Regions from separate parts of the Vibrio orientalis CIP 102891 genome, predicted to be linked through region 1. Evidence: predicted binding sites of a transcription regulator. Region 1 holds the regulator's gene; each other region holds the start of a gene.
What was found. The regulator CRP, encoded in region 1, controls carbon source genes, mostly activating them, when cyclic AMP is high. The targets are predictions, from matches to a motif close to TGTGANNNNNNTCACA.

Region 1 (2,209 bases):
TGGGTTGAGGGGGATAGTTTTCACCGTTTCACTCGTCCAGAAATGGATGTCGAAATCCGTAAAGCGCGTGAGCAGGGTCGTCATATCAGCTATTTTGGCCCGCAAGCTAATGACTTTGGTGGTCTGGCGGAGTTCTTTCGTCAGTACGGTCAAGAAGGCACAGGCCAAGTGCGACGTTACCTACACACTTTTGACGAAGCCGTCCCTTACAATCAAATGCCGGGCACCTTTACCCCTTGGCAAGATCTACCGGAAAACTCAGACGTTCTATTTTACGAAGGCCTGCATGGCGGTGTCGTTGATGGTGACGTTAATGTCGCTCAACATGTCGACTTCCTGATTGGTATGGTACCGATCGTTAACCTTGAGTGGATTCAGAAATTTGTCCGCGATACCCGCGATAGAGGCCATTCACGTGAAGCGGTGATGGACTCGATTGTTCGTTCAATGGATGACTACCTGAACTACATCACACCACAGTTTTCTCGTACTCATATTAACTTTCAGCGCGTCCCGACTGTCGACACGTCAAATCCACTTAACGCCAAAGGCATTCCAAGCCTAGATGAGAGTTTTGTGGTGATTCGCCTTCGCGGCATCAAAAATGTTGATTACCCTTACCTACTGGCAATGATTGATGGCTCGTTTATGTCGCGCCATAACACCATAGTTGTACCCGGCGGTAAGATGAGTTTTGCGATGGAATTAATCGTACGACCGATTCTTCAACAATTAATCGAAACGGGCAAAATTGGCTAATACTCACAGCTAGAACACGATTACTTTTCATACCGTGATCATGTGCACAGTTTTGCGTAGTAAATACGTCGTTGGACCCGATTAAAATCAAGAAATCGTTTTCGAAAAAGGATACTATTTCTTACCGAAACACAAGATAGCTTGCAGCATTTGTAAAGTGCTCTTATCCTAGTAGGCCTATTTAAGGCTTTGCTAAAACATGGAAAGCGACAAGCGTACCCTGCAGAGGAAGTGAGATATTATGGTTCTAGGTAAACCTCAAACCGACCCAACATTAGAGTGGTTCCTTTCACACTGTCATATTCATAAGTACCCATCAAAAAGCACGCTAATTCATGCGGGCGAAAAAGCTGAGACGTTGTACTACATCGTTAAAGGCTCTGTTGCGGTTCTTATCAAGGACGAAGAAGGTAAGGAAATGATTCTTTCTTACCTAAACCAAGGTGACTTTATCGGTGAGCTTGGTCTATTCGAAGAAGATCAAGAGCGTACTGCTTGGGTTCGTGCTAAGTCTCCTTGTGAAGTAGCAGAAATCTCTTTCAAGAAGTTCCGTCAACTAATTCAAGTTAACCCAGACATCCTAATGCGCCTTTCAGCGCAAATGGCAAGCCGCCTACAAGTGACTAGCCAAAAAGTGGGTGACCTAGCATTCCTAGACGTAACGGGCCGCATTGCTCAGACGCTACTAAACCTAGCGAAACAACCTGACGCAATGACTCACCCAGACGGCATGCAGATTAAGATCACTCGTCAAGAGATTGGTCAAATCGTTGGCTGTTCTCGTGAGACCGTTGGTCGTATCTTGAAGATGCTAGAAGAGCAGAACCTAATCTCTGCTCACGGTAAGACAATCGTTGTATACGGTACTCGTTAATTTCGATTAACCGTTAAAATTTTAAAAGCCACCAATGGAGACATTGGTGGCTTTTTGTTTATTTGCGTCATCCCCGAGATGGAGGGACGACCGAGTTGGGGATCTCTTTAAATAACCAAGTCAACCGATGAAGATTCCCTACTCCCTCCTTCGTCGGTCTATGGAATGACGGATACTCTCACTAGGGAGAAGTCCGTTCTCACTTCTACTTTTACCCGTTGGTACTTTCGAAAATCTTATCTGCAGATGCTGCAACAAAACCTGGGTAAAGTTCACCATTTGTCATTGGATAGCGCTTAGCAAACTCATAGAAACCACCGGGGATGATTTCAGTCCCTTCAGTAAACTGCACTGCAACTTTATCCGCCATAGTCGAAGATTGTTCTAGCAGTACCTCTGGAGAGCCTTTCACTTCACCACCAAACTCGTTAATGGTAAAGCCAGCATCACGTAGGTGATTGTTGACACCCACGACTTCCTCAAATGCATTCAGTTGGTTGACGCTAACCGTAAAGTGGTTGGCACCATAGCCATGCGCCGCTAGCCAAGAAGCGTACTCACTCTCTGCCGCAAGCG
Region 2 (2,209 bases), on a different contig from region 1:
ATTTTGCAGCAAGGATCTTACCTTCTACACCGCGATCGCCAAAACCACCAGGAACAAGAATTGCGTCAAGGCCAGCTAGTGCTTCATCACCTTTTGACTCAACGTCTTGAGAATCTACGTATTTGATCTTCACGCTTAGACGGTTCTTAAGACCTGCGTGTTTCAGTGCTTCGTTGACTGATTTGTAAGCGTCTGGCAGTTCAATGTACTTACCAACCATACCGATAGTTACTTCACCAGTTGGGTTCGCTTCTTCGTAGATTACTTGTTCCCACTCAGACAGGTTAGCTTCAGGAGCCGTAATGCCAAAGCGTGCACATACTAGGTCATCTAGACCTTGAGCTTTAATTAGTTGAGGAATCTTGTAGATTGAATCTACATCCTTCATTGAGATTACTGCTTTCTCTTGAACGTTACAGAACAGAGCAATCTTCTTACGCTCGTTTGCAGGGATCATGCGATCACTACGACAAACTAGGATGTCTGGTTGGATACCGATAGACAGCAGCTCTTTAACTGAGTGCTGGGTTGGCTTAGTTTTCACTTCGCCTGCTGCTGCTAGGTAAGGAACTAGTGTGAGGTGCATGAACATTGCGCGTTCACGGCCTAGTTCTACAGCAAGCTGACGAATCGCTTCCATAAATGGTAGAGATTCGATATCACCAACCGTACCACCAACTTCAACGATCGCAACGTCATGGCCTTCAGCGCCAGAAATTACACGATCTTTGATTGCGTTAGTGATGTGAGGGATAACCTGAATTGTTGCACCTAGGTAATCACCACGACGCTCTTTAGCGAGAACGTCTGAGTAAACACGACCTGCAGTGAAGTTGTTGCGCTTAGACATCTTGGTGCGAATGAAACGCTCATAGTGACCAAGGTCAAGGTCAGTTTCAGCGCCATCTTCTGTGACGAACACCTCACCGTGTTGAGTCGGGCTCATAGTGCCTGGGTCAACGTTAATGTAAGGGTCAAGCTTCATCATAGTCACTTTAAGACCACGAGCTTCTAGAATAGCCGCAAGAGATGCTGCTGCAATACCTTTACCTAGAGAGGATACAACCCCGCCAGTAACAAAAATGTAATTTGTCGTCATGTTTAACCTGAAATTGGTTGAATGAGGGAAAATGGATTTCTTCTGGACGGGATATAAATATACCAGAAGCCCTTTTCCGCTACAACGTGAAATCTATCACACTGCAATTTTTTATTTTTTGCTTCAAATCAAATTCGAGAGTGGCGAGTTAATCTCTTAACTCTTGGCTGACCTCTCGTGATTTTACTTCATCCCAGAAGCTATCTAACTGTTCTAGATTAAAATCAGTCAGTTGTTTTCCTTGCTCTGCCACTATCGCTTCAACCCCCTTAAAACGTCTGGAAAATTTTAAGTTGGCCTTTGCCAGTGCAACCTCCGGATCCTTACCCAAATGCCTCGCTAAATTTACGGTAGCAAAGAGTAAATCACCAAGTTCCAATTCGACTTTATTCTCATCGACTGAGACTTGCAGGGCCTCTTCCATCACTTCTTCGATTTCTTCTTGAACCTTGCCTACCACAGGCCCTAATGAATCCCAATCAAAACCAAACTTGGCACACTTTTTCTGTATTTTTGTAGCACGTGAAAGAGCAGGCAGTGAAGTTGGTACTGAGTCTAGAATACTTTGTTCCTGTTTGCCTACTTTGGCTTTCTCTTTGGCTTTTTCCGCTTCCCAATTAGCGTTTATTTGCTCGTCATTCTCAAATTCGGTATCAGAGAACACATGTGGATGGCGGCGAGTTAATTTTTCATTGACCGTCTCAACCACTTCGGAAAACTCAAACAGTCCTTGCTCTTTGGCCATTTGACTATAAAAGATCACCTGAAACAGCAAGTCACCCAGCTCTTCTTTAAGATTCGGCCAATCGCGATTCTGAATCGCATCCACCACCTCGTAAGTCTCTTCGATGGTATACGGCACAATCGTGTCAAAGCTTTGTTTGATATCCCAAGGACAACCATTCTCTGGGTCACGTAGCTTGGCCATGATCTGCTCTAACTGTTCAATTGGGTGACTCATATTCTCTGTTCCTTTAAACTTTTCTTTCTATCTAAAGAAAAAGGTGAGCGGCCAAAACCACTCACCTTTAATTATTATCTGTCATCCTCAAGAGTGAAGAATGAACAAATCTGGTATCTCTAACCGCTTTAAGAGATTCCCTATCGCGT
Region 3 (2,209 bases), on a different contig from region 1:
CAGGATAAAGATACCCGCTAGACACGCACTCATCAGGTTAGCTAATGTACCCGCAAGTACCGCTTTGATACCAAGGTTTGCTACTTCTGAGCGACGCTCTGGAGCAATTACGCCGATAGAGCCAAGCTGAATTGCGATAGAACCAATATTGGCAAAACCACACAGTGCAAAAGTAACGATAACTTGAGTGTGCTCAGATAGCAGTGCTTTGTGCTCAACAAAATCGATGAAAGCAACGAACTCGTTCATTACGATCTTCTGACCAATGTATGAACCTGCCATCAGTACTTCATTCGAAGGAACGCCAATCAACCAAGCTAAAGGCGAGAACAGGTAACCGAACAGCGCTTGCAGTGTAATACCGCTAAAGCCTGCCACTTCACCTAGGCTTTCTAGGCCAGTGTTAACCATTGCAATCACACTCACGAAAGCAATAAGCATAGTACCTACTGCAACCGCGACTTTCATACCGTTCATTGCACCGCTTGCAAGGGCATCAATCACGTTGCTATCTTGCGCTTGATCCATTTCGATATCCGATTGATCAACGGGCGTATCGCGTTCAGGGACAATGATTTTTGCCATCATTAAGCTACCCGGAGCCGCCATAAAGCTTGCTGCAATTAGGTACTTAAGCTCTACGCCTAAGCCAGCATAACCACCCAGTACACTGCCCGCTACCGATGCCATACCACCAGCCATTACAGCAAACAGTTCAGAACGAGTCATTCGAGAAAGGAAAGGACGAACAAGAAGTGGAGATTCACCCTGTGAAAGGAAGATATTACCTGTCGCTACTAACGATTCTGCTTTACTGGTGCCTAAGAATTTTTGGATGCCGCCACCGATAAACTCGATAACTTTTTGCATAATGCCTAGGTAGTAAAGGGCAGAAATAAGAGCACTGAAGAAAATGATAATAGGAAGGACGCGAACCGCAAAAATGAAGCCAGTGCTAGCTAAGTCGCCAAATAGGAATTTTATCCCTTCATCGGCAAAGCCCAATAGACTTGAAACGCCACCACTTAGTGATGTTAAGGCCGCTTGGCCTAAAGGAAAATACAAAACTAACGCGGCAAAGCCTACCTGAAGCATCAAAGCGCGCGATACTGTTTTCCAGTTAATTGATTTTCGACTTTCTGATAGCAACACTGCACAAAGCAGCAAAGATGCCACACCGATTAAGCCAAATAACACATTCATTTAAAATTACCTCTACAAGCATTGAATAGATAGCTGGTCCTGTCCGTGGGGTCATTCACCATTCCGTGTGACGGCTTGTATTGGTAGAGCGATTACTCTCAACCGGGCGGAAAGTATAGCGCCACAAGTGAGATATTCATCACATATTTTTACGCAAACGTTCAAGCGTTCATCTTTCAATCAAAATGACTAAATCTAGTCCTCTGTTTAACGTCATCTTGACAAATTTGATGGCAATATTTGATTGAAGCTTTGTTGAATCGACGTCACACTTTTTGAGTATTTGAGAAAAAATATTGATTATTTACTGGCTAAGTTATCAATAGCTTCTAGTTTTAAGGAATGAGATTTACGACAAGAATAAGTTCTCTAACAACGTCATAGGCTAACCTAGCAAGCACAACAATAAAGTTTCCCCGCGGGCATGCGGGGATTTTTTTGCCTATAGCGTAATTGCTATATCTGGTAATCTGAGACTGAGCCGTTAGAATACCCGCCCTACTATCATCTCTGAGAAATACCATGCAACGCGATTACACTTATCAATCCCTCTCTGTAATGCCTCGAGATGAACTCGAAGAGCTTAGCCTTCGTATGGTTCATCGACTTGTTCCTGAAGAGTCTATGACGGAGCTTTTTACTTTCGAGCAAAGTGAAACTGAAAACGAAGATAAACTGCAAGAAGCGCAGTTTGATGCCATGCTTCGAATGAATGCGATTGCCCTCAGTGAGCTCCCTGCTCTATTTAGTGAGTCAGAGAACAAAGAGCAAAACATTCTGCGTATGCAGCGTCTATTGCTGTGGCACTTTTACACTGTTTCTTTCCATCTTGAACGTGCAATTCCGTTAGAAACTCACTGTAATCACGTCGAAGTTATCCTTAAGCAGAGCCCACAAAATGCGCTTGAATGGGTAACGACGTTAACCGACTTACTACGCCAATACGCGCAAATCGCTCAGTCTTAATCGTCGTAAATGCCAATCACTTCTGCGATTGGCATTTCAC
Region 4 (2,209 bases), on a different contig from region 1:
AGTGTCGTTAAGCTGAATGGTTTCTTGCTTAGGTAGCTCCGCCAGTGAGTAACCTGCCGCTTCATGACGACGTAGAATGTCGCGTACCGATGCTGCTGAGTGGAAGTACTGCTGCATTAGACGCAGAGTCTTGCCCTTCTCGTGGTTATCATTCGGGTAAAGTACTTTAGTAATGTTGCCAGCATCGATTAGTGAGTGCTGAGCTTCAAAGTAGTCACCGTTGTTAAAGCTAGCGAGTGAGAATGGGGCAATGGCCTGACATTCCCAAAGGCGCAGTGGGTAAACCGTGTCTGATTCGTAACCCACGATTGGCAGATCCCAAGGCATCGCTTTCACTGTCATGCCCGGTACCCATTTGCGTACTTCTTTACCGTTGACATATTCAACGTCAACATGGCCGTAGAAGCCAATTTCTTGAGCCAATTCAGGGCGAGCGACTTCCCATGGGTAGCCTTCTACACCGCGCCATGCGTCCGGTGCTTCTTTCTGGCGACCTTGTTCAAAAGATTGCTTAAATAGACCGTATTCGTAGTGCAGACCGTAGCCCACAGTTGGGAATTCTTGCGCGGCACACGAGTCCATAAAACACGCCGCTAGACGACCTAAACCACCGTTGCCTAGTGAAGGATCACGCTCTTCTTCTAATAGGTCAGTTAAGTTGCGGCCCATTTCTTCCATCGCCTGTGTGATTTGCTCGTACAAACCCATGCTGATTAGGTTGTTACCGGTTAGGCGACCGATGAGGAATTCTAGAGATAAGTAGTTAACGCTTTTCGCGTTCTGAATCTTAGGATCTTGTTCAGTCTTAAGAAGATCTAATGTTGTTAGCTCAGCCAGTGCACGGCCCATCGCTAAGTACCAATCACGCGGCGTTGCGGTTGCTTCGGTCTTCGCGTAAGTAGTCGATAAGTGTTGCTTTACACTTTCTTGGAATGCAGCTTTATCAAATTTTTTCTGTTGCGTAGGTTTCATCAGAGAAATCTCACTTATTAGTTCTAATCCATCTGTGACATATCGTGCATGGATATAATCTTCGAAACATCCTCCTACCTAGACGGCGTATTGGGAGGAGGACACAGGGCGTAGAGGGCGTACTAACCAAGACTCAGTGATCTAACTCTCATTAAATTTTTAACAAGTCAGAGTCCTGGTGATTGAGATCACACCGCCAACGAATTTACCCTACAACTGATGTATTAAACTTACGTGTCTTACAAAATACTCAATTGATTAATATGCATACTCGATCACATTAAGATTCACGTTCTAATGAAAATTTCATAACTTTTGGTGCAAACACGTGTTTAAACCTCATTACCATCCATTCTTTTAAGTGACTCCCATCACATTTACGGGGCGTAGTTCAGCACAAAGTGTGAATCAACCAAAAATCCCACCCTTGGCCGATAACCGAGACTTGGCTTCTCAAGTAACATGCCTACCCATCAGCGATTACGGTCGTTTTTTGTACACTATGGTGGAATAGGGAATAGAAATATGTGGATTCCTTCGAAATTGACGCGTCCCGGACGACTGCACAACGCAATTGTTCGTCCAAGAGTTTTAGACCTTCTGCAACAAGCGCCTTGTTATAAGCTCGTACTTTTCCGTTCTCCAGCGGGCTACGGCAAAACAACAATGGCGGCTCAATGGTTATCTGATAAGTCACATGTCGGTTGGTATAGTATTGATGAAAGCGACAACGATTCGTTCCGCTTTATGAACTACCTACTGCAAGCCCTTAATAAAGCGACGGATGGCAGTTGTCCAAATTCGCAGAAACTTGCCGAAAAGCGTCAGTTCTCTTCCCTTCATTCTCTGTTCGGTGAAGTCTTTACCGAAATTTCGAGCTTCCACCAAGAGTGTTACCTAGTACTGGATGACTATCATCTGATTAGTGATGATGAAATCCACGAAGCAATGCGCTTTTTCTTAAAGCATATGCCTGACAACTTAACTTTGGTTGTTACCAGTCGCGCAGCGCCGCCGCTGGGCACCGCGAACCTACGTGTCCGCGATCTAATGATCGAAATTGGTGACGAATTGCTGGCATTTGATACCGAAGAAACCACTCGATTTTTCAATCAGCGAGTCGCCGATGGCATTGATGACACAACGGCAACTAACTTACGTAATTATGTTGAGGGCTGGCCTTCTGCGCTGCAATTGATTGCCCTACAAGCGCAGCATCAACATAAAACCTTGGCGC

Region 2: a site for CRP is predicted at 1,185-1,200, ahead of VIA_RS20035 (CTP synthase). Genes of this name have one in related genera too.
Region 3: a site for CRP is predicted at 1,332-1,347, ahead of VIA_RS06580 (NupC/NupG family nucleoside CNT transporter). Genes of this name have one in related genera too.
Region 4: a site for CRP is predicted at 1,108-1,123, ahead of VIA_RS10240 (glycogen/starch/alpha-glucan phosphorylase). Genes of this name have one in related genera too.

What each region holds. Positions count from the first base shown of each region.
Region 1 is NZ_ACZV01000003.1:60,880-63,088, forward strand. Features, by position in the region: gene VIA_RS02390 (phosphoribulokinase) at 1-759, shown strand, start outside; gene crp (cAMP-activated global transcriptional regulator CRP) at 1,001-1,633, shown strand; gene VIA_RS02400 (DUF1338 domain-containing protein) at 1,845-2,209, opposite strand, start outside.
Region 2 is NZ_ACZV01000005.1:2,055,990-2,058,198, forward strand. Features, by position in the region: gene VIA_RS20035 (CTP synthase) at 1-1,099, opposite strand, end outside; gene mazG (nucleoside triphosphate pyrophosphohydrolase) at 1,248-2,060, opposite strand.
Region 3 is NZ_ACZV01000004.1:690,801-693,009, forward strand. Features, by position in the region: gene VIA_RS06580 (NupC/NupG family nucleoside CNT transporter) at 1-1,203, opposite strand, end outside; gene VIA_RS06590 (hypothetical protein) at 1,726-2,169, shown strand.
Region 4 is NZ_ACZV01000004.1:1,498,385-1,500,593, reverse strand. Features, by position in the region: gene VIA_RS10240 (glycogen/starch/alpha-glucan phosphorylase) at 1-972, opposite strand, end outside; gene malT (HTH-type transcriptional regulator MalT) at 1,498-2,209, shown strand, end outside.